One region of the Massilia sp. LXY-5 genome, then DNA from elsewhere that is predicted to be linked to it. Evidence: predicted binding sites of a transcription regulator. Region 1 holds the regulator's gene; each other region holds the start of a gene.
The links. Region 1 encodes sigma-54, which starts transcription at its own class of promoters, with help from an activator protein. Its sites were predicted from a motif close to TGGCANGNAANCTGCTTT; they were not measured.
Positions count from the first base shown of each region.

Region 1 (5,070 bases):
AGTCGTAGCTCCCGTAGGGTGGGCTCCAGTGAAACCGTCGTTGAGGCCATTGGCCTCAACGACCCCACGCGGTGATACGCGCGGGCTCCGATTTCGTGCCGGATGATCTCGCTGCCATGTATCGCCGCGTGGGCTCGGGGAGCCCACCCTGCGTTACGCTACAGTTATCAGCTTAAATGCCGCAGCGGGTGTGCGTGATCCGGCCAGACAGGTTCGAAGAACTGCTCCACCATTTCCGGAGTCACCGCGTCGAGCGTTGGCGGATTCCAGGCAGGCGCATTGTCCTTGTCGATCACCAGCGCGCGCACGCCTTCCAGCACTTCCCCGTGTTCAAAATTGCGGCGCACCAGCGAGCGTTCCATGCGCAGGCAGTCGGCGACATCGAGCGCGGCCCCACGCTGCAGCATCTCCCAGGTCACGCACATCATCAGCGGTGAACGCTGGCGCATCGCAGCCAGGGCTTTCTGCAGGAACGGATTCTCGTCCTTTTCCAGCGAGGCCATGATGGCGGCCACCGAACCGGCGCCGAAGTGCGCGTCGATCGCGGCGCGCTGCGTCTCCAGCACGCTCCGGCCCGCGTCCACAGCGAAGCGCTCAGCGAAGCGACGGATCGCGTCAGCCAGCTGAGCGCCCGGCGTCGATTCGATCAGCGCGTTCAGTTCGCCCAGCTGCGCGCCCGGCACGAAGACGTCGGCCAGGCCGAGGTACAGCGCGTCGGCAGCGCCGATCGTCAGTCCGGTCAGGCCCAGGTAGTTGCCCAGCTGGCCCGGCGCGTGCGACAGGAAATGGCTGCCGCCGACGTCCGGGAACAGGCCGATGTTCACTTCCGGCATCGCCATCTTCGTGCGCTCGGTCACGATGCGCAGGCCAGTTTCAGGACCGCCCTGGGCGATACCCATGCCGCCGCCCATCACCACGCCGTCCATGATCGACACATACGGTTTCGGATAGAAGTGGATCAGATGGTTCAGCGCGTATTCCTCGGTGAAGAAATCTTCGAGCAGGGCGCTGCCGCCGGTCGGGGTCGCGTGGCCGGCTTCGTGGAAGAAGCGGATATCGCCGCCCGCGCAGAGGGCTTTTTCGCTGCTGCTGGTGAGGACGACCGCGCACACCGACGCGTCGTCGCGCCAGGCCAGCAGGATGTCCGTCAGGCGCCGCACCATCGCCAGCGAGAGGGAGTTCAGAGCCTTGGGACGGTCGAGCGTGATGATGCCGGTGCCGTTGGCAACGCGGGTCAGGACATGGTCGGTCATGGCGAATTCGTTGATGGAAAAGACAAGCATTTTACCCAAGACACTGCCGTCCACCGCACAAAATGAAAAGGGCGCCTTCCGGCGCCCTCGTTCAGACGGTGCTCGATGCGCGATCAGATCGCAGCAGCAGCCTCTCCGCCTTCAGGCAGGCGCTTGAGCGCCTCACGACTATGGTCCTTCAACATCGTCTTGTATTTCATCACCTGGCGATCGAGCCTGTCCATCAGGAGATCGATCGCCGCATACAGGTCTTGCGCCACACTTTCCACGTGTACGGTCTTGCCGGAGACGCGCAGGTTGATCTCGGCCTTCTGTCGTTTGTCTTTTTCGGTGAGGTTGTCGATCGCGAGGATGACGTGGGAATCGATCACTTGATCGAAATGGCGGGTGATGCGTTCGAGCTTGTTCTGTACGTATTCACGGATGGCGGGGGTGACGTCGAGGTGGTGGCCACTGATGGTGAGATTCATACACACTCCTTTGAAAATGTAGCGGCCGCCGCGCCGCGCAGGGAGTGCGCATGGGGGCCGCTGTTACAAGGATTTGCGGAGACTGACGGGAGGAATCTTGAGTGCCTCGCGGTATTTTGCAACCGTGCGGCGCGCAATGACCATCCCTTGTTCACCGAGCATTTCCGCGATCTTGCTGTCGGATAATGGGTTCTTTGGGTCTTCTGCTCCTGTCAGTTGCGCAATGAGCGCCCGTATCGCCGTAGACGATGCTTCGCCCCCCGCTTCGGTGGCGACATGGCTTCCGAAGAAATACTTCAGCTCAAACATGCCGTGCGGGGTCAGCATGAATTTTTGAGTTGTCACGCGAGAAATTGTGCTCTCGTGTAGTCCTAGTGTATCAGCTATCTCGCGAAGCACAAGGGGACGCATGGCAACCGCGCCATGGCTGAAAAAGTTCTTCTGGCGCTCCACAATTGCCTGCGAAACACGCAGGATCGTGTCGAAACGCTGGCGCATATTTTTAATGAGCCACTTCGCTTCCTGCAGCTGCGCGCTCATCTGGCCTTCGCCTTTTCCCTGCTTGAGCAAATTCGCATAGACGTTGTTCACACGCAGGCGCGGCATCACTTCGTTGTTCAGCGAGACGCTCCAGCCGCCCTTCGACTTGCGGACAATAACGTCCGGTACGACGTAATCCGAGACGCTCGATGCGAAGGCGGCGCCGGGATGCGGATTGCACTGGCGGATCACGGCCTGCGCCTCGCGCAGGTCCTCGTCGTCGCAGTCGAGCGCTTTTTTCAGTTTCGTGAATTCGCGCTGCGCGAACCAGCTCAGATACCCCTCGACGATTTTCAGGGCCATGCGCCGCGTCACCAGCGGCACGCCCGGCATCGCGCGGATCTGCAGCGCCAGGCATTCGGATGCGCTGCGCGCGCCGACGCCGACCGGGTCGAGGCTTTGCACCAGCGCCAGCGCGCAGCGCAGTTCGTCCATCTCGACCTCGAGCTCCTCCGGCAAGCGCGCATGGATCTCGTCGAGCTGCTCCTCCAGGTAGCCGTTGTCGTCGATCGCGTCGATCACGAGTTCGGCCAGCGCGCGGTCGCGCGCCGTGACGCCCGTCACGCGAATCTGCTCGCACAGATGCTCGCGCAGGGTCACGCCGACCGCGCCGAGCTGCGGGCGGCCGTCGTCGTCGCCGTCGCCGCTCGATGCGCGCGAACCCTCTCCCCAGTCGCCCTCGGACTCGCCGCGTTCGACCTCGCCGCCTTCGCCGCCCTCGGCCGCCTCGGGCGCAGGGGCGCCCTCCTCGTTGTTCGGCGCCGGCGCCTCGGCTTGCGCCGGCGCGCTGTTGATCGCGCCGTCGGCCAGCAGGCGCACCGAGTGGTCGAGCGGGTCGTCGAGCCGTTCGAGCAGCGGGTTATCGGACAGGATCTGCTCGATCTCCTGATGCAGTTCGAGGGTGGAGAGCTGCAGCAGGCGGATCGACTGCTGAAGCTGCGGCGTGAGCGCCAGGTGCTGCGAAGTCCGGAGTTGCAGGGATTGTTTCATGGTGCCGCTTGGTGTCCCGTGTTGTTGCTACAGCCTTGCTACATGCGGAAGTGTTCGCCCAGGTAGACGCGTCGTACCGACTCGTCGGCGATGATGTCGTCGGGACGTCCCGACGCCAGCACCGCGCCCTGGTTGATGATGTAGGCGCGGTCGCAGATGCCGAGCGTCTCGCGCACATTGTGGTCGGTGATCAGGACGCCGATGCCGCGTTCCTTCAGGAAGCGCACGATGCGCTGGATCTCGATCACGGCGATCGGGTCGACGCCGGCGAACGGTTCGTCGAGCAGCACGAAGCGCGGATTGGTCGCCAGCGCGCGCGCGATCTCGACGCGGCGCCGCTCGCCGCCCGACAGCGACAGGGCCGGGTTCTCGCGCAGCTTCTCGATCTGCAGTTCGGCCAGCAGCGAGTCGAGGCGCGTATTGATGGCATCCTTCGTCAGCGCCTTGCCGTTGTCGTCGCGCTGCAGTTCGAGCACGGCGCGGATATTGTCTTCCACCGTCAGCTTGCGAAACACCGAGGCTTCCTGCGGCAGGTACGACAGGCCCATCACCGCGCGCCGGTGGATCGGCAGGCTCGAAATGTTGGCGCCATTGATCTCGATGGTACCGGCGTCCGACGGCACCAGGCCGACGATCATGTAGAACGAGGTGGTCTTGCCGGCGCCGTTGGGGCCGAGCAGGCCGACGACTTCGCCGCAGCCGACCTCCAGCGAGACGTCGCGCACGACCAGGCGCTTGCCATAGCTTTTTTGCAGTCCGCGCACCACCAGGGTGCTGCGGTTGTCGCGTGCATCTTTCATTATTTCTTTCCTGGTGCTGCCGGCGCTGCCGGAGCCACCGCTGGAGCCGCGGCGGGCGCAGTGCGGCGCGGCGCGATGATCAGGGTGCCGCGGCCGCCGCCGGACTTGGTCTCGCCGCTGGCGTCGTTGCGCACGGTGGCCACTTCCTTGCGGTTGTCGTAGGAGATGTAGGCGCCATCGAGTTCGTTCGTCAGGCGCCCGTTCTCGAGTTCCTTCACGATCGCCTTCGAGAACAGTTTCACGAGTTCCACCCGCTCGTCGTATTCGATGCGCTCGGCCTGGCCTTCGACCCACAGGTCCGGGCCGCCGTCGCGCTTCTGGCGGAAGGTCGCCACGCGCCCCGGGTTCGAAGTAAGCGTGACGTTCATGTAGCCTTCCGGGGTTTCCTTGAGCAGCGCGCGGTCCGACTTCAGGATCAGGGTGCCGCGCGTGAGGACCACATTCCCCGTCAGGATGCGCGTCTGCGTGACTTCGTCGACGTCGAGCGAATCGAAGTTGATGACGGCCTGCTTGAGCGAGTCCGCGCGCTCGGCGTGGGCTGCCGTCAGCGACAGCAGCGAAAGGAAGGCGGCGGCGAAGATTTTTTTCATTAGGGCTCGTTCCTGTTATTGGTTGGGTGCGGGGCTCGTACGCGGCGGATAGACGATCTGGCCGCGGCCGCCGAGGTGCAGCTTCTGCGTCGGGTTCTCGGCCACCATGCCGACGCCGTTGGCCGAGGCGGCGCCGAGCGTCATCTGGACCGGACGATCGGTCTTGACGATCTCGTCGTCGGCCAGCACGGTCAGGGCCTCGGTTTTCGCGCGCAGGGCCGCGCTCTTCGGCGTGGCCGGGCGGTTGACGTCGACGTTGCCCATCAACTCGACGCGGTCTTCGCCGTGGTAGACCTGGCCGCGGTCGGCGTGCATGGTCATGCGCGGGCGGCCCGGCGCCATGCTCTCGACGACCGGCCTGGTCACTTCCGAAACGTCGTTGTCCGGATGGTGGGCCAGGCGCGCGCCCGACACCACGTAGCGCGGC
Region 1 is NZ_JBNNEH010000007.1:83,613-88,682, reverse strand. It holds gene rapZ (RNase adapter RapZ) at 1-8, shown strand, start outside; gene ACI48I_RS21625 (enoyl-CoA hydratase/isomerase family protein) at 168-1,253, opposite strand; gene hpf (ribosome hibernation-promoting factor, HPF/YfiA family) at 1,367-1,723, opposite strand; gene ACI48I_RS21615 (RNA polymerase factor sigma-54) at 1,787-3,253, opposite strand; gene lptB (LPS export ABC transporter ATP-binding protein) at 3,292-4,053, opposite strand; gene lptA (lipopolysaccharide transport periplasmic protein LptA) at 4,053-4,643, opposite strand; gene lptC (LPS export ABC transporter periplasmic protein LptC) at 4,659-5,070, opposite strand, start outside.

Region 2 (5,070 bases), on a different contig from region 1:
TAATCGGCCTTGATGCCCAGGTACTGGGCCATCATCGGGGTTACTTTTTCCGAGGTTGCGCGGGCCGCGGCGGCGTTGATTTCAGTGGGAACGGTGGTCATTTCTCAGGTATTCGGTAAGGCAGGGCTGTTGCCGAGCCAGGACCGACATTTTACAACCATCGGCTGGGCACGAGGATGCGGGTGTGGCAATGCGCTGCCGATGCCGGCGCCGGCTGCCTGCATGCGAGGAGAGGCCGCAGGTTCGAATCGTTCAGCTGCGCAGCAGCTTCATGATCGTATCGATCCGATAGGGCTTGGTCGTGAACAGATAGCGGCGCTCCCGGTCTTCCAGCATCGAGGGCACGGTATAGCCGGAGGTGAGGATGATTTTCAGGCGCGGGTAGAACTCGGAGAGGGCATCGGCCAGTTGCAGTCCGTTCATGCCGGGCATCATGACATCGGAAAAGACGGCATCGATGTCGCCGTCGCGCGCCAGGATTTGCAGCGCTTCCATGGCCGAGTTGGCGACCACGACGTCGAGCCCGCGGCTGCGGAGCAATGCCTCGGCCAGGTCGGCCAGGTCGGCTTCATCGTCGACTACCAGCACCTTGCGGACCAGGCCGCCCGGGTGCGGGAACTCCTCCTGCGCGGGCTCGCTCCGGCCTCCCGCACCGGGCGGGACATACTTCGAAGACAGCCAGCGGAGATTCGACGTGCCGTACACAATCACTCCTCAGAAAAATCGTGCGCTACGAGCGTGTGAAAAAATCGCCATGGCGGCGTTGCATCGTCTTGCCGTACAAGCGTACTGTCTTCGACGATGCGCCTTGCCCTGACGATTTTTTTAAATCGCTCTACCCATGGCAGAAAGTATGCAGGAATTCGAAAAGGCGGCGCGAACGATTGCATACCGTTCACGATCGACATCCTGCACTCCATAAGTTGCTATCAATAAAATAACGATTATAAAGCAGTTCCTCGAGCCACCAATACTAAATGTATGCTGCGTGCATTGGCATTTTCCACGGCCGTGCCCTGCGGCACGTTACGAAAATAAAGCGCGTGCTCACCCTTGAATTCGGTGAAACAGGCATAACCCCTTAAGTATGCCAAGCCCTCGCAAAACGATTCTCGTCATTCACCCCTCGGCCCCCGATCCGGCAGCCATCCGCCGTCTGCTCGGCACCATGGGGCATATCGCCATTACCGCCGAAGGGCCGCGCGCCGCCCTGAAAGCGCTCGGTACCATGCGCTTCGACGTCATCTTCACCAGCATCGGCGGCGTGCAGTCGGACAGTGGGCAAAGCTTCCTGCAGGACTTGCGCGCGGTGGCGCCGGGCAGCGCCGTGGTCGGCATCCACGGGCAGGGCCTGGACGCGGCCAACGAGGCCTGGATGGGCGAATGCGACGCGACCATCCAGGCGCCGCTGTCGTCCTCGCGGGTGCAATGGGCGCTCGATTTCGAATTGCGCTATTTCGGCAACTGAAATAGCGTAGCGGCACCGCCGAAACCGTCGGCTGGTGGTTGGCAAAGGCCATTGTGCCGACTGAGGGGACAGGGAAACGGTTGACTACGTGTACGTCGTCCGCTGATTCCACGGCGCCGGCCGGTTGGCCCCGGCCGGCGGCGGCGTCCCTCGCGTACAAAGCGGAGGTGAGATGCTATCGTTCGAGCTGCGCAACATTTTCGCTGCACATATCACCGAAACGATTCCATCTCGGACCTGCCCGCGTTCTCCTCGCCTGCATCCTGCGGCGCGGCCGGCGTGGTGCCTGCCGCCGTCTCGACGACGCGCCCGCTGCGCGTGCCGGTGGCCGACGACAAGGTTGACACCGGCGAGAACCTGCGCGCTGCTGCGCCTGGCGGACCCAGCTCGAGCACGAAACGCGCTGAGATTCGGGACAGGACGGCATGCGTCCGGCATGCTTTATCTACGGCGGATGTCGGCTGGATTTACAGTGAGGAGCCGCAGCGGCCAGCCGTTTTCGGTAAGCGCCTGATATCGCGCCAGTTTTAGTGGCTGGAATGAAACTTGCTTTTGTGTACGCACCACCATAAGGAGAATTCATGCGCCACATGCACCGTCTTGCCGGTTTCGTTTTCAGCCTCCTCCTGTCCGCCGGCGCCAGCGCGGCGGTCCTGAACACCACCAACACCACCTACGGCGTCTTCGACGGTTCGGAAGGGACACGCGCACTGCGGGTCGACGCGCGCGGCACGGTCAGGGACGTGAACATCACGGTCGAATTTTCGAAATGCGACGATCCGCCGATCGGCCCGAACGGCACCCGCTGCCTGGGCTCCGGCGATCCGTTCGAGGAAGAATTCATGCTGAGGCTGATCGGGCCGAACGGCACCGCTGTCGACCTGGTCCAGGCGTATTCGACCTACGACGGCAGCGGACGCGGTGCAGGACGCGTCATCGTGACCTTCGACGATGAAGCATTGCAAGCCGCAGGCCCACGCATCGCGGGTGGCAGCTTCCGTCCGGCGCAGGCCCTGTCGGCCTTCGACGGCATGAACACCTTCGGCAGCTGGACCCTGTATTTGCAGGATTTCGCTCCCGGCGATCCGCTCGAATTTTTCTCCGCGCGGCTGGGCATCACCTACGATCCCGCACCCGTACCGGAGCCGGCCACGCTGGCAATGCTGGGCCTCGGCCTAGGCTTGATCGGAATGCGGTCGGCGCGCAAGCGTTGAATCGGGGTCGCAGTCAGCGCGACAGGATCAGCTTCGCGCCCAGGGCGATGAACACGGTCCCTGCAAGCCGGTCGAGCCATTTGCCGGCGCCCGGCTTGCATTCCAGCCAGGCGCCGACGGCGCCGGCGAAATAACCCAGCAGCCCGAACAGGATCGCCGCCTGCACCGTAAAGGTCACGCCGAGCGCCAGCATCTGGCCCGGCACATTGCCATGCGCCGCGATCACGAACTGCGGCAGCAGCGACAGGAAGAACAGCACCACCTTCGGGTTGATGGCGTTCGCGAATAAACCCTTCATGAACAGGCTGCGCAGCGACTGCGGCGCGCTCGTCTTGCTGGCGGCCTGGCCACCCTGGCTGCGCAAGGCACCGATTCCCAGCCACACCAGGTACAGGCCGCCGCCGATGCGCAGCGCCGTAAATGCCGTGGGCGAGGCCGCGATGATGGCGCTGACGCCGATCACGGCGAGAAAAGTGTGGCTCAGGCAGCCGAGCGCGCAGCCCAGGCCGAAGACCATGCCCTGTTTTCTTCCCTTCGACATGCCCAGGCCGAGAACCATCAGGTTGTCGGGGCCGGGGGAGGCGGTGAGGAGGAGGGCGGCGAGCAGGAAGCCGAAGAATTGTTCGGGTGCGAGCATGGCTGATTGATTGTTAAGTAAACGTAGGGTGGGCGGTCTCCCGCCCACGCGTTCGGCAGCAGGATGATGGACCCGTTCGGATGACATCGCCGCCGGTTGAACGCGTGGGCGGCAAAGCCGCCCACCCTGGGTACGAATTATTTTGCTTCGGCGACCCGCTTGCCGATATGCGCCAGTGCCGCATCGACCTGGTCGATCAGGATCAGGCACAAATCACCCTCGGACACGCGTTCCAGCGCGCGGTCGATCGCAACGAACTCGCCGTTGATCTCTTCCACGTGCCCGGTGCGCGTGGCGCCGTTCAGCCCCTCGCGCAGCAGGCGTACGACTTCGCCGTCTGCGCGGCCGCGCTGGCACTGGTCCTGGTACAGCAGCACCTCATCGAATGCGCTGCCCAGGATTTGCGTCTGCTGGGTGATGTCCTGGTCGCGGCGGTCGCCGGCGCCGCTGATCACGACCGAACGGCGCCTGGCCGGCATGTTCTCGACCGCCGACACCAGGGCCGCGATCGCGTCCGGGTTGTGGCCGTAGTCGGCGATCAGGGTCGCGCCTTTGTAGTCGAAGACGTTGAAACGGCCCGGCGCATTGTCGCTCTCGCCGACAAAGGTCTTCAGGCCGAGGCGGATCTTGTCCCAGTCCAGGTTCACGGCCCATGCCGCCGCCACCGAGGCCATCACGTTCTCGACCTGGAAGCCGATGACGCCGCCGCGGGTGATCGGCACTTCGGCCAGCGCGATGCGGGTCTCGTTCCTGCCCTGGGCGCAGACGAGGAAGCCGTTGTCGACATAGACGACGCGCTTGCCCTGGGCACGGTGCATCGCCATCAGCGGGTGGCTGCCGTCCTGGGCGAAGAAGGTGACGTCGCCTTTCGTGTGCTCGGCCATCTCGGCCACCACCGGATCGGCCGCGTTCAGCACCGCCATGCCGCCTGGCTTCACGTTCTGGACGATCACGCGCTTCAGCACGGCCAGGTCTTCCAGCGTGGTGATGTAGTTCAGGCCGAGGTGGTCGCCGGCGCCGATGTTGGTCACCACCGCCACTTCGCAGCGATCAAAGGCCAGGCCCTCGCGCAGCAGGCCGCCGCGCGCGGTCTCGAACACGGCCGCGTCGACGTCCGGATGCAGCAGCACGTTGCGCGCGCTGCGCGGACCGCTGCAGTCGCCGCTGTCGATGCGGCGGCCTTCGATGTAGACGCCGTCGGTATTGGTCATGCCGGTACGCAGTCCGGAGGCAGTGAGCAGGTGCGCGATCAGGCGCACCGTGGTCGTCTTGCCGTTGGTGCCGGTGACGGCGACCACCGGGATGCGGCCGTCGTCGCCATCCTTGAAGATGGTGTCGATGATCGCTTCGCCGACGTCGCGGCCCTTGCCGAACGAGGGCGACAGGTGCATGCGCAGGCCCGGCGCGGCATTGACTTCGACGATGCCGCCGTGCTGTTCCTCGATCGGTTTCAGGACCGAATCGCAGACCAGGTCGACGCCGCAGATGTCGAGGCCCACCATGTGCGCTGCCGCGATGGCGCGCGCCGCGACTTCCGGATGGACGTCGTCGGTGACGTCGGTGGCGGTGCCGCCGGTCGAGAGGTTCGCGTTATTGCGCAGGACGACGCGCTGGCCTTTTTTCGGCACGGACTCGGCGTCCATGCCCTGTTTCGCCAGGCTGCCCAGGGCGATGTCGTCGAAGCGGATCTTGGTCAGCGAAGTCGAGTGGCCGTTGCCGCGGCGCGGGTCGAGGTTGACCTGGTCGACCAG
Region 2 is NZ_JBNNEH010000002.1:297,857-302,926, forward strand. It holds gene mutS (DNA mismatch repair protein MutS) at 1-101, opposite strand, end outside; gene ACI48I_RS04825 (response regulator) at 253-705, opposite strand; gene ACI48I_RS04830 (hypothetical protein) at 1,088-1,468, shown strand; gene ACI48I_RS04835 (hypothetical protein) at 1,681-1,815, opposite strand; gene ACI48I_RS04840 (PEP-CTERM sorting domain-containing protein) at 2,050-2,682, shown strand; gene ACI48I_RS04845 (LysE family translocator) at 2,696-3,319, opposite strand; gene cphA (cyanophycin synthetase) at 3,457-5,070, opposite strand, start outside.
Region 2: the regulator sigma-54 is predicted to act here: its motif matches at 2,004-2,021, upstream of ACI48I_RS04840 (PEP-CTERM sorting domain-containing protein).

Region 3 (5,070 bases), on a different contig from region 1:
CACTGCCTTGCTGGCGACCTATACGACCGGCTTGAACGAGCTGATCGGCGCGGGGCTGGTCACACGCTTCCTGCAGGCGACATTCCCACATGATGAATCCAACAAGAATACTTAGGAGTATGCGGCATGACCGACAAACTTGACCTGCGCCCGCTGGCGACGGGCGTTCCCGGACTCGATACCATCCTCGGCGGTGGCCTGCCCGAATTGTCGTTCAATATCATCGGCGGCGCCCCCGGCAGCGGCAAGACCACCTTTGCCCAGCAAATCATGTTCGGCCTGGCCACACCCCAGCGTCGGGCCCTGTTCTTCACCGCCATGGGCGAGCCGCCCGTCAAAATGCTGCGCTACCAGCAGCAGTTTTCCTTCTTCGACTTCGACAAGGTCGGCGACGCGGTCAACTTCATCAGCCTCGCGGCCCAGGTCGAGGAAGGCAATTACGATGCCGTGCTGGCGCAGATCCTGGAGGAAGTGCGGATGCACTCCCCCAGCCTGGTATTCATCGATTCCTTCCGCTCCTTCATGCAGGGCGCGCGCGGCGACCAGCAGGAAGTGGCCGCGCTGCAGACCTTCGTGCAGCGCCTCGTCGCCCACATGACGACCTGGAACGCGACCAGCTTCCTGATCGGCGAATACACGACCAACGAGGCCGACCAGAACCCGATCTTCACGGTGGCCGACGGCCTGATCTGGCTGAACCAGTACGTGCACCGCAACGCCATGTCGCGCAAGCTTCAGGTCATCAAGATGCGCGGGCAACAGCAGCGCCCCGGCCTGCACGCGTTTCGCATCGGGGACGCCGGCATCGAGATCTTCCCGCGGATCCTGCCGGCACCGGAGCCGATCGGCGCCGTCCCGCCCCTGAAGGAACCGGTGGGCCTGCTCTCGAGCGGTGTGCCGGCGCTTGACGAGATGTTCGGCGGCGGCATCCCGGCCGGCTATTCGGTCCTGCTCGTCGGCCCTACCGGTTCGGGCAAGACCCTGCTGTCCACCGAATTCCTGGCCGCCGGCGCAGCCGCGGGCGAAAAGGGCGTGATCGCCCTGTTCGAGCGCAGTCCGAGCCAGATCATGAACGAGAAGCTCGACGCCATCGTGCGTTCCGGCCAGGTAGCCATGATGAGCGTGCGCGCGCTCGACCTGTCGGTCGACGAGATGCTGCACGAACTCAGCGGCATGATCGATGCCACGGGCGCCACCCGCGTAGTGCTCGATTCCCTCTCCGGCTTCGAGCTGGCGATGGCACCGGAATACCGCGAGGACTTCCGCGAATCGCTGTACCGCATGGCCACCGTGCTGGGCGCGAAAGGCGTCACCGTCCTGATGACGAGCGAAATGGAAGACCGCTACCAGGAACTGCGCTTCAGCCCTTACGGTAACGCGGTGCTGGTCGACGCGGTGATCATGCAACGCTATGTCGAATCGCAGTCCGAACTGTCCACAGTGATTTCGGTCATCAAGGTACGCGGTCGCAAGCACAGCCGGCAGATCCGTACCTTCGAGATCACCGACGACGGAGAAGTCCGGATCGGCCAGGGACCGGCACCGTTCGACGGGGTATTGCTGGGTAGTCCGCACGCCAGGCATTCATAGGCAACAAGCGCGTGCCTGCACAGGCCGCCCGACAAACGACGACGCCAGCCTTGTGCTGGCGTTTTTTTGTTAAATCACAACCGAAAGTTTCATCTCGTAACGAGGCAATGATGGTCCGGCAAGGCATATTGATAATAATGAATTCCCAATAGAAATGCGCTTTGTCGGAATACTTTACACGTATGTACGAAAGTGAAATTTCATACCGCTAGTAAATTGATTCTAAAGAAAAATTTTTTTAGGCATGAGGATTGCTTTACTTCAAGTCCATCCGTCTCATGACATTTTGTCGAAAGAGTAACATGCCCTTTGTTAAAACATTTATTTGTGCCGCAGCCTTCGCGCTCGGTACGACCGGTGCCGCAATCGCGAGTCCGGTCCTGAACAATTGGGTCTTCAATCCGACAGGTGGCGGCTTTGCTGGTGGCCAGGTAATCAATGAATACCTGGACATCAACGGCAACGCTTTCATCCAGTTGACCCGTACTGGCGGCAATTCCTTCTCGTTCAAGGAAACGGCCGTCTTCAACAGCATTCAGGCGGACAGCAACGGCCGGCTGTTCCCGCTGAATTACCCCGGCGGCAATATCACGGCCACCTTCGAAGCGACCGGCAACGGCGTGTTCGGCGGCGCCTTCAGCTTCGGCGGCGGCACCATCCGCATGTACCAGAACCCCGTCAACAACCAGTACGCCGGCACCAGCGGTTACTATGGCGCGAACCTGGGCGAGATGATCGCCGAGTTCAACGTGCTGGCCGGCGGCGGCGGCCTGGTTGATTCCAATGGCAGCCCGACGACGAACGGCCAGGTCAGCGTGTTCGCGCAGGCGGCACCGGGCATGCTCGACGCCGGCTACTTCTTCAACAAGAACGGCCGCGACCTGTCGACCGAGTCGATCCTGTCGTTCGCCTTCACCAATGCGAATACGGTCGGCTCGCCGACCCGCCGCCTGGTGAGCGAAGTGGGCTGCCAGTTCGCCGGCTTCACCGGCCCGGGCTGCACGACCGGTACCACCTACCGCAACCGTCCGGGCGAGTATTTCTTCATCAGCTCGAATGGCCAGTTCAAGCTGGCCGAGCTGAACGAAGTGCCGGAACCGGGCTCCATCGCCCTGTTCGGCATCGCCCTGCTGGCCGCCGGCGCGACGGCACGCAAGCGCAAGACCCTGCAGAAGTAAGCGGCGAAGCGCACATAAAAAAAGCGGCCTCGGCCGCTTTTTTCGTTCCCGCAGCTACCGCTCAGCGGATCGCGGTCGGAAAAAACAGCTGCTCGCCGGCCGGCTTGAACGCGGCGATGCGCGCCTGCCCTTCGTTCGAGGTGATCCACTCGATCAGCTGCTTCGCGCCCTTGTAGTTCACCCCCGGGTGCTTCGCCGGATTGACGGCGATGATGCCGTAGGGATTGAACATGCGCTTGTCGCCTTCGACCAGGATGGCGAGGCCGGTCCTGGCTTTGTAGGCGCCATAAGTGGCGCGGTCGGTCAGCGTGTAGGCGCGCATTTCGGCGGCCATGTTGAGCACCTCGCCCATGCCCAGGCCGGCCGACACATAGCGCGCGCCCGCCGGCCTGGTGCCGGCCGCCTGCCAGTAGCCCTTCTCCATCACGTCGGTGCCGGAATTGTCGCCGCGCGAGATGAACTTCACCCCGCTGGCCGCGATCTTGTTGAAGGCGGCGATCACGTCCTTGTTGCCCTTCACCCCGGCCGGATCGGACTCGGGACCGACGACGATAAAATCGTTGTACATCACGTCGCGGCGGTCGACGCCCCAGCCATCGAGCACGAACTTGTCTTCCAGCGCCCGCGCGTGCACCAGGGTCACGTCGACGTCGCCGTTCTTGCCCAGCTCGAGCGCCTTGCCGGTGCCGACCGAGATCACGTTGACCTTGATGCCGGTCTTCGCTTCGAAGGCCGGCAGCAAATACGCCAGCAGGCCCGAGTTCTCGGTGCTGGTGGTGGTCGACAGGCGCAGCACGTTCTGCGCCATGGCGAAGGGCGAAGCAAGGCCGGCGCACAGCAGGACGGCGAGCAGGTTACGGCGTTTCATCGGTTTCTCCTTTGTTGGTGCGGTATTCGAGATGCCCGTCGCGCAGTTTCAGGCGGCGTACGCCGGGCAGTCCGATCAGGTCGCGGTCATGGCAGGCCATGACCACGGTCGTGCCCTGTTCCATCAGGGTCGGGATCAGCGCGATCACCTGTTCGCGCGCCGCGCCGTCGAGGTTCGCGGTGGGCTCGTCGAGCAGCAGCAGGCGCGGTTGCAGCACGCGCGCCCGCGCCAGCGCCACGCGCTGCTTCTCGCCGCCGGACAGGCGCGCCGGGTCGGTGCCCTGCAGGTAGCTTACGCCCGCCCAGGCCATCGCTTCTTCCACGCGCTGCGCAATGCGCGCCTTCGGTTCGCCGCGCGCCGCCAGGCCGTAGCCGATGTTGTCGGCGACGCTGGTTGAGAACATGATCGGGTGCTGGTGCACGTAGACGATGGCCCGGCGCAGCGCCGCCGGGTAGGGATGCAGCGCGACGGGTTTGCCCTCGAAGGCGGCACTCGCGACTTGCGCGGTGTCGAGCCCGGCCAGCACGCGCAGCAGCGTGCTTTTGCCGACGCCGTTGGCGCCGGTCAGCACATAGGCGCTGGCCGTCTCCAGGGTCAGCTCGTCGATGTCGAACAGCAGGCGTTCGCCATGGCGCTTTTTCAGGCCGCGCACGGTCATGAGCGCACTCATGTTCTTCCTCCCGCCGTATGCGCTTCGCCCTGCAGCAGCATCAGGGCCCCGTTCATCAGCAGCGCCAGCGCGACCAGCACGATGCCCAGCGCGATGCCCTGCGCGAAGTCGCCCTTGCTGGTCTCGAGCGCGATCGCGGTCGTGATGGTGCGCGTCTCGCCTTCGATGTTCCCGCCCACCATGAGGGCGCAGCCGACTTCCGAGAGGACGCGTCCGAAGCCGCTGATCACGGCCGCCATCACGCCGTAGCGCGCTTCGTGCAGCACGGTGGCCATGACCCGCCAGCGCGAGGCGCCCAGCGCCCGTGCGGTCTCGGCATAGCGGGCGTCGAGCGCTTGCACCGCCGCCAGCGTAAAGGCCAGCAGCACCGGCAGGCCGACCACGAACTGGCCGAGAATGATGCCCGACTGCGAGAACAGCCATTCCAGCGGCCCGAGCGGACCGCGGCGCGACAGCAGCAAATACAGCAGCAGGCCAATCAGGACCGTCGGCAGGGACAAGGCGCATTGCGCCAGCCAGATCGCGATGCGGCGGCCCGGGAAGCGGTGCATCGCGATCGCGTAACCGAGCAGCACGGCGGGCGGCGTGGCCAGCAGCAGGCCGATGACGCTGGTTTTGAGGGAGACCCAGATGATGCGCCACAGGGCCGCGTCGCCGGAAAACAGCAGCGCGAAGGCGTGCGCCGTGGCGTCGAACAACGGCATGGATGGGCTACACTGCGGCCGGCCGTGCGGCGGGGGGAAGCTCGAGCAGTTCGGGCTCGA
Region 3 is NZ_JBNNEH010000001.1:544,865-549,934, reverse strand. It holds gene ACI48I_RS02445 (hypothetical protein) at 1-115, shown strand, start outside; gene ACI48I_RS02440 (DUF7125 family protein) at 127-1,590, shown strand; gene pepA (flocculation-associated PEP-CTERM protein PepA) at 1,893-2,768, shown strand; gene ACI48I_RS02430 (ABC transporter substrate-binding protein) at 2,830-3,636, opposite strand; gene ACI48I_RS02425 (ABC transporter ATP-binding protein) at 3,623-4,306, opposite strand; gene ACI48I_RS02420 (ABC transporter permease) at 4,303-5,010, opposite strand; gene ACI48I_RS02415 (formate dehydrogenase accessory sulfurtransferase FdhD) at 5,018-5,070, opposite strand, start outside.
Region 3: the regulator sigma-54 is predicted to act here: its motif matches at 1,831-1,848, upstream of pepA (flocculation-associated PEP-CTERM protein PepA).

Region 4 (5,070 bases), on a different contig from region 1:
ATTCCCGCCCACCACCGTCAGCACCGATTCGATCGATTTGATGGTCTCGTCGTCCACCGTGAAAAAGTCCTGCGACAGTACGGCGAGATCGGCCAGCATGCCTTCCTGGATCCTGCCCTTGCGGCCCTGCTCGTTCGAGAACCAGGCGCTGCCCGAGGTCCACAGTTCAAGGGCGACGCTGCGCTCGAGCAGGCCCTTGTCTCCGTACAGCGGCAGGCCGCCCACGGTGCGCCCGGATACCAGCCAGTACAGCGCGGTCCAGGGGTTGTAGCTGGCCACGCGGGTGGCGTCGGTGCCGGCGCCCACCGGCACGCCGCTCGCCAGCATCTGCCTGACCGGCGGCGTCGCACTCGCTGCCTGCCTGCCGTAGCGGTCGACGAAATACTCGCCCTGGAAGGCCATGCGGTGCTGGATGGCGATGCCGCCGCCGAGCACTTTGACGCGTTCGATATTGCGCTCGCTGATGGTCTCGCAGTGATCGAACATCCAGTGCAGGCCATTGAAGGGGATCTCGCGATTCACCTTCTCGAAGACGTCGAGCATGCGCGTGATCGATTCGTCGTAGGTCGCATGCAGGCGGAACGGCCAGCGGTTCTCGACCAGGTGGCGCACCACTTTTTCCAGTTCGTCTTCCATGCCGGCCGCCAGTTCCGGACGCGGTTCGAGAAAATCCTCGAAGTCGGCGGCCGAGAACACCAGCATCTCGCCGGCGCCATTGTGGCGGTAGTAATCGCTGCCTTCGCCCGGTTTCACCATGCCGGTCCAGCGCTGGAAGTCTTCCAGCTCCCGTCCCTTGTTCTGGGTGAAGAGGTTGTAGGCGACGCGGATGGTCAGCTGTTTATTCCGGTCGAGTTCTTCGATGACGGCGTAATCGTCCGGGTAGTTCTGGAAGCCGCCGCCGGCGTCGATCGCGCTCGTCAGGCCGAGGCGGTTCAATTCGCGCATGAACTGGCGGGTGGAATTCACCTGCAGGTCGATGGGCAGGGTCGGTCCCTTTGCCAGGGTCGCATACAAAATCATTGCGTTCGGACGCGCGATCAGCATGCCGGTCGGGTTCCCCAGGGCGTCGCGCTGGATCTCGCCGCCCGGCGGGTTCGGCGTGTCTTTCGTGTAGCCGACGGCGCGCAGGGCGGCGCGGTTGAGCAGGGCGCGATCGTACAGGTGCAGGATGAAGACAGGGGTATCGGGCGCGGCGGCGTTGATTTCCTCGAGCGTCGGCATGCGGCGTTCGGCGAACTGGAATTCGCTCCAGCCGCCGACCACGCGCACCCATTGCGGATGCGGGGTGCGCTCGGCCTGCTCCTTCAGCATGCGCAGCGCGTCGCCAAGGGAGGGTACGCCTTCCCAGCGCAGTTCCAGGTTGTAGTTCAGTCCACCGCGGATCAGGTGAATGTGCGAGTCGTTCAGGCCGGGAATCGCGGTGCGCCCGTTCAGGTCGATGACCTGGCTGCCCGCTTCGCGGTAGCGCATCACGTGTTCGATGTCGCCGACGGCGAGGAAGCGTCCGTCCTGGATCGCCACGGCGCTCGCCTGCGGCCGCGCACGGTCGAGGGTGGCGAAGTTGCCGTTGATGAGGATGAGGGGCGCTGCGGCCTGGGTGGACTGTGCGTTCATGGTTCTGCTCCGTGGATGGTGGACCCGGTCCGCCGCGGCGGACCGGGTGAGTGGGTGGCGCTTCAGCGGACCGGCGCGGGGACGGGCGCCAGCACTTCGTTATTTCCCTGGTTGCGGGCGGCGGCCTTGTGCACCATCGTGTAAGCATAGTCGACACCCATGCCGTAGGCGCCCGAGTGCTCGGTGACGATCTTCATCACGGCATCGTAGGTGTCGCGGTTCTTCCAGTCGCGCTGCCACTCGAGCAGCACCTGCTGCCAGGTCACCGGGACCACGCCGGCCTGCACCATGCGCTGCATCGCGAAATCGTGGGCGTCCTTCGAGGTGCCGCCCGAGGCGTCGGCCACCATGTAGATCTCGTACTCGCCCTCCAGCATGGCCGACAGGGCAAAGGTGGTGTTGCACACTTCGGTCCAGAGGCCGGCCACGATGATCTTCTTGCGGCCGTTTGCCGCCAGCGCGTCCCGTACTTTCTGGTCGTCCCAGGAATTCATCGAGGTGCGCTCGAGGATCGGGTGGTCCGGGAACACGTCCAGGATTTCCGGATAGGTGCGGCCCGAAAACGAGTCGCTCTCCACCGTGGTGATCACGGTCGGGATACCGAAAGCCCTGGCCGCCTTGGCCAGGCCGACCACGTTGTTTTTCAGAGTCTGGCGGTCGATCGATTGCACACCGAAGGCCATCTGCGGCTGGTGGTCGATGATGATCAGTTGCGAGTTGTGTGGGGTCAGGACTTCGAGTTTCGGGTTGTTCATGCTGTGCTCCTTGTCGTCATCAGTGCAGGTTAGCCGTGGCGGGAATCGCCGGCGGCTTCTTTTTTGGCATCGTGCTGGATGCCGGTGATCTTCGGCTTGCATTCGCTGGCGAACCAGGCTTTCGTGAGCGGTGCGCCGTCGATCACGCGTTTCGCCACCGGCACGATCTGCTCGCCGACCAGCATGCCCAGCAAACCGATCAGGGCAATGGCCGGCGGCGCCGGCGAACGCACGTTGATCAGGCCGTAGAGCAGGCCGGCCAGGATGCCGGCCCCCAGGGAAATCAAATACATCGTTCGTTCCTCCTTCTACCGTGGGCGACCGGCCGGCATCGCTGTCGAGATCATCGAATGCTTCGAAGCTTCAGGACAGCGTTCGCCTCCTGGCTCTCGTCGTGTTTCGATGCGATGAATGCATTATGCGGAACGAAAGCGGGGCTGAAAAACGGAATATTTGCGGACATACAATCGAAATTTTCGAATGTCGCTGTGGCGGGCTGAAAACGGTACAGGCAGGAGGCGTATTGCTGCCTGAAGGAATGAAAAATTTCGCGCGAGAAGCGTCGGTTTTCTTTACATTTTTCTTATTGATGAGTTAACAAAAAATCGTAAGTCATTGATCTGTAAGGTCGTCAATACGCTGGCACGGCTGATGCTAGTACTGAAGTGCTGTCTGCCTATCAACCACCGATGAGGATGACGATCATGAAATTTCTGAAGAAACTGGCTTGTGCTACCGCTGTTGCAATGACCATGGCTGGGGGCGCCAACGCCGCCACCGTCCTGAACGACTGGGTATTCAATCCGACCGGCGGCGGCTTCGCCAGCGGGCAGACCATCAACGAATACCTGGACGTGAACGGCAATGCCTTCATCCAGATCAACCCGTCCGGTGGCTCCAGCTTCTCGTTCTCCGAGCATGGGGTGTTCAATATCGTCCAGGCCGACAGCAACAACCAGCTGTTCCCAGTGAACTACCCAGGTGGCAACATCAGCGCAACCTTCCAGGCGACCGGCACCGGTAGCTTCGGTGGCGCCTTCACCTTCAGCGGCGGCACCATCCGCATCTACCAGAACACCACCAACCAGTACGGCACGACGGCCGGTATCTATGGCGCCGACCAGGGCAACCTGATCGCCGAGTTCAGCGTGATGGCGGGCGGCGGCGGCCTGGTCGATGCCAGCGGTTCGCCGACCAATAACGGCCAGGTGACCGTGCTTGCACGGGCCGAGGCCGGTGCGCTGGATGCGGGCTACTTCTTCCGTGAAAACGGCCAGGACCTGTCGACCGAGTCGATCATGGCCTTCGCCTTCACCAACGCGAACACGATTGCCAATCCGACTTCCACGCTGGTCAATGAAGTGGCTTGCCAGTACTCGGGCTTCACCGGTGCGGGCTGCAACGGTACGGCTTACGCGAATTCGCCTGGCCAGTACTTCTTCATTGGCGGAAACGGTCAACTCAAGCTGGCGGAAGTGCCGGAGCCAGGTTCGCTGGCCCTGTTCGGCATCGCCATGCTGGGTGCCGGATTCGCCACCCGCAAGCGCGCCAGCAAGGTGTAATCGGGTGATGTCGGTCTTGTCGTAATAAAAAAGAGCGGGCTTGCCCGCTCTTTTTTTCGCTCTTATTGGTTGGCAAAGCCGCCCCGTTCAGGCCCGCTGCTGCTCCGGCAAATGAATCGACCGCGCCAATAAATGTCCCGCCAGCCAGCCGCCGACCAGGCCGCCGATGTGCGCCGCGTTATCGGTATGCGGATACACGAAGCCCATCCATAAACTGAACAGTAAAAACGGTACCAGCGACGAACGCAGTTCCGACACGACGGTCGGTGGCACGCCGCTGTTCGGACGGCCGAGGAAGGCGAGCAGGCCGCCGATGACGCCAAAGATCGCGCCCGAGGCGCCGACGCTGTTCACGTGCGGATTCCACAGCACGCTGGCCAGGCTGCCCGACACGCCGGCCAGGAAATACAGGGCCACGAAACGGGGGCTGCCGAAGATCCGTTCGGTGAGCCTGCCGACCTGCCACAGCGCCAGCATGTTGAAGCCCAGGTGCCAGATACTCCCGTGCAGGAACATCGAGCTGACCAGGCGCCACCATTGGCCGCCGCGCGTCAGGCGGCCGACGTTCGAGCCCCATTCCACCAGCTGCTGGGCGTGCAGGATGGCCGAGACGGTCGGGTTCAGCGCGAACAGCTGGCGCAGTGGTCCCTCGAGCGCCGCCTGGTATTTCTGCCGCGCCAGCCACATCAACGCGAAAATGCCGATGTTCGCCGCGAGCAGGCCCCAGATCGCGGGCGTCGACGGGCTCCAGTAGTCGATGCGGTCGTGGAAGACCTCGTTTTCCTCGTGCTCCTGCACGAATTGCTCGGTCTGGCGCGTGGGGAGCAGGGCGACGATGCGCGCGGCCGTCTCGCGGTCCGCGACACTGAAGCCGATCGTCCTGTCGCCCTTCACGCCGAGCTCGTCGAACCGGACGTCCTGGCCGCTGGCCCAGGCGTTGACGATGTCGACGCGGCGCAGGCGATGCTCCTCGCGCTTCGGCATGCGGAACGAGCGCTGGCTGGTTCCGCGGATGATCAGGAAATCGTCCTGCACCTCGAGGGTTCCCTTGCCGCGCAGGCGGAAGGGGTTGGTCGGCCATTTGGACCCGGCCGTGTAGAAACGGACGTCGAACAGCGTACTACCCGTCATCGTCACCC
Region 4 is NZ_JBNNEH010000003.1:195,788-200,857, forward strand. It holds gene ACI48I_RS09890 (amidohydrolase) at 1-1,614, opposite strand, end outside; gene ACI48I_RS09895 (hydrolase) at 1,677-2,369, opposite strand; gene ACI48I_RS09900 (XapX domain-containing protein) at 2,399-2,662, opposite strand; gene pepA (flocculation-associated PEP-CTERM protein PepA) at 3,074-3,931, shown strand; gene ACI48I_RS09910 (rhomboid family intramembrane serine protease) at 4,019-5,062, opposite strand.
Region 4: the regulator sigma-54 is predicted to act here: its motif matches at 3,010-3,027, upstream of pepA (flocculation-associated PEP-CTERM protein PepA).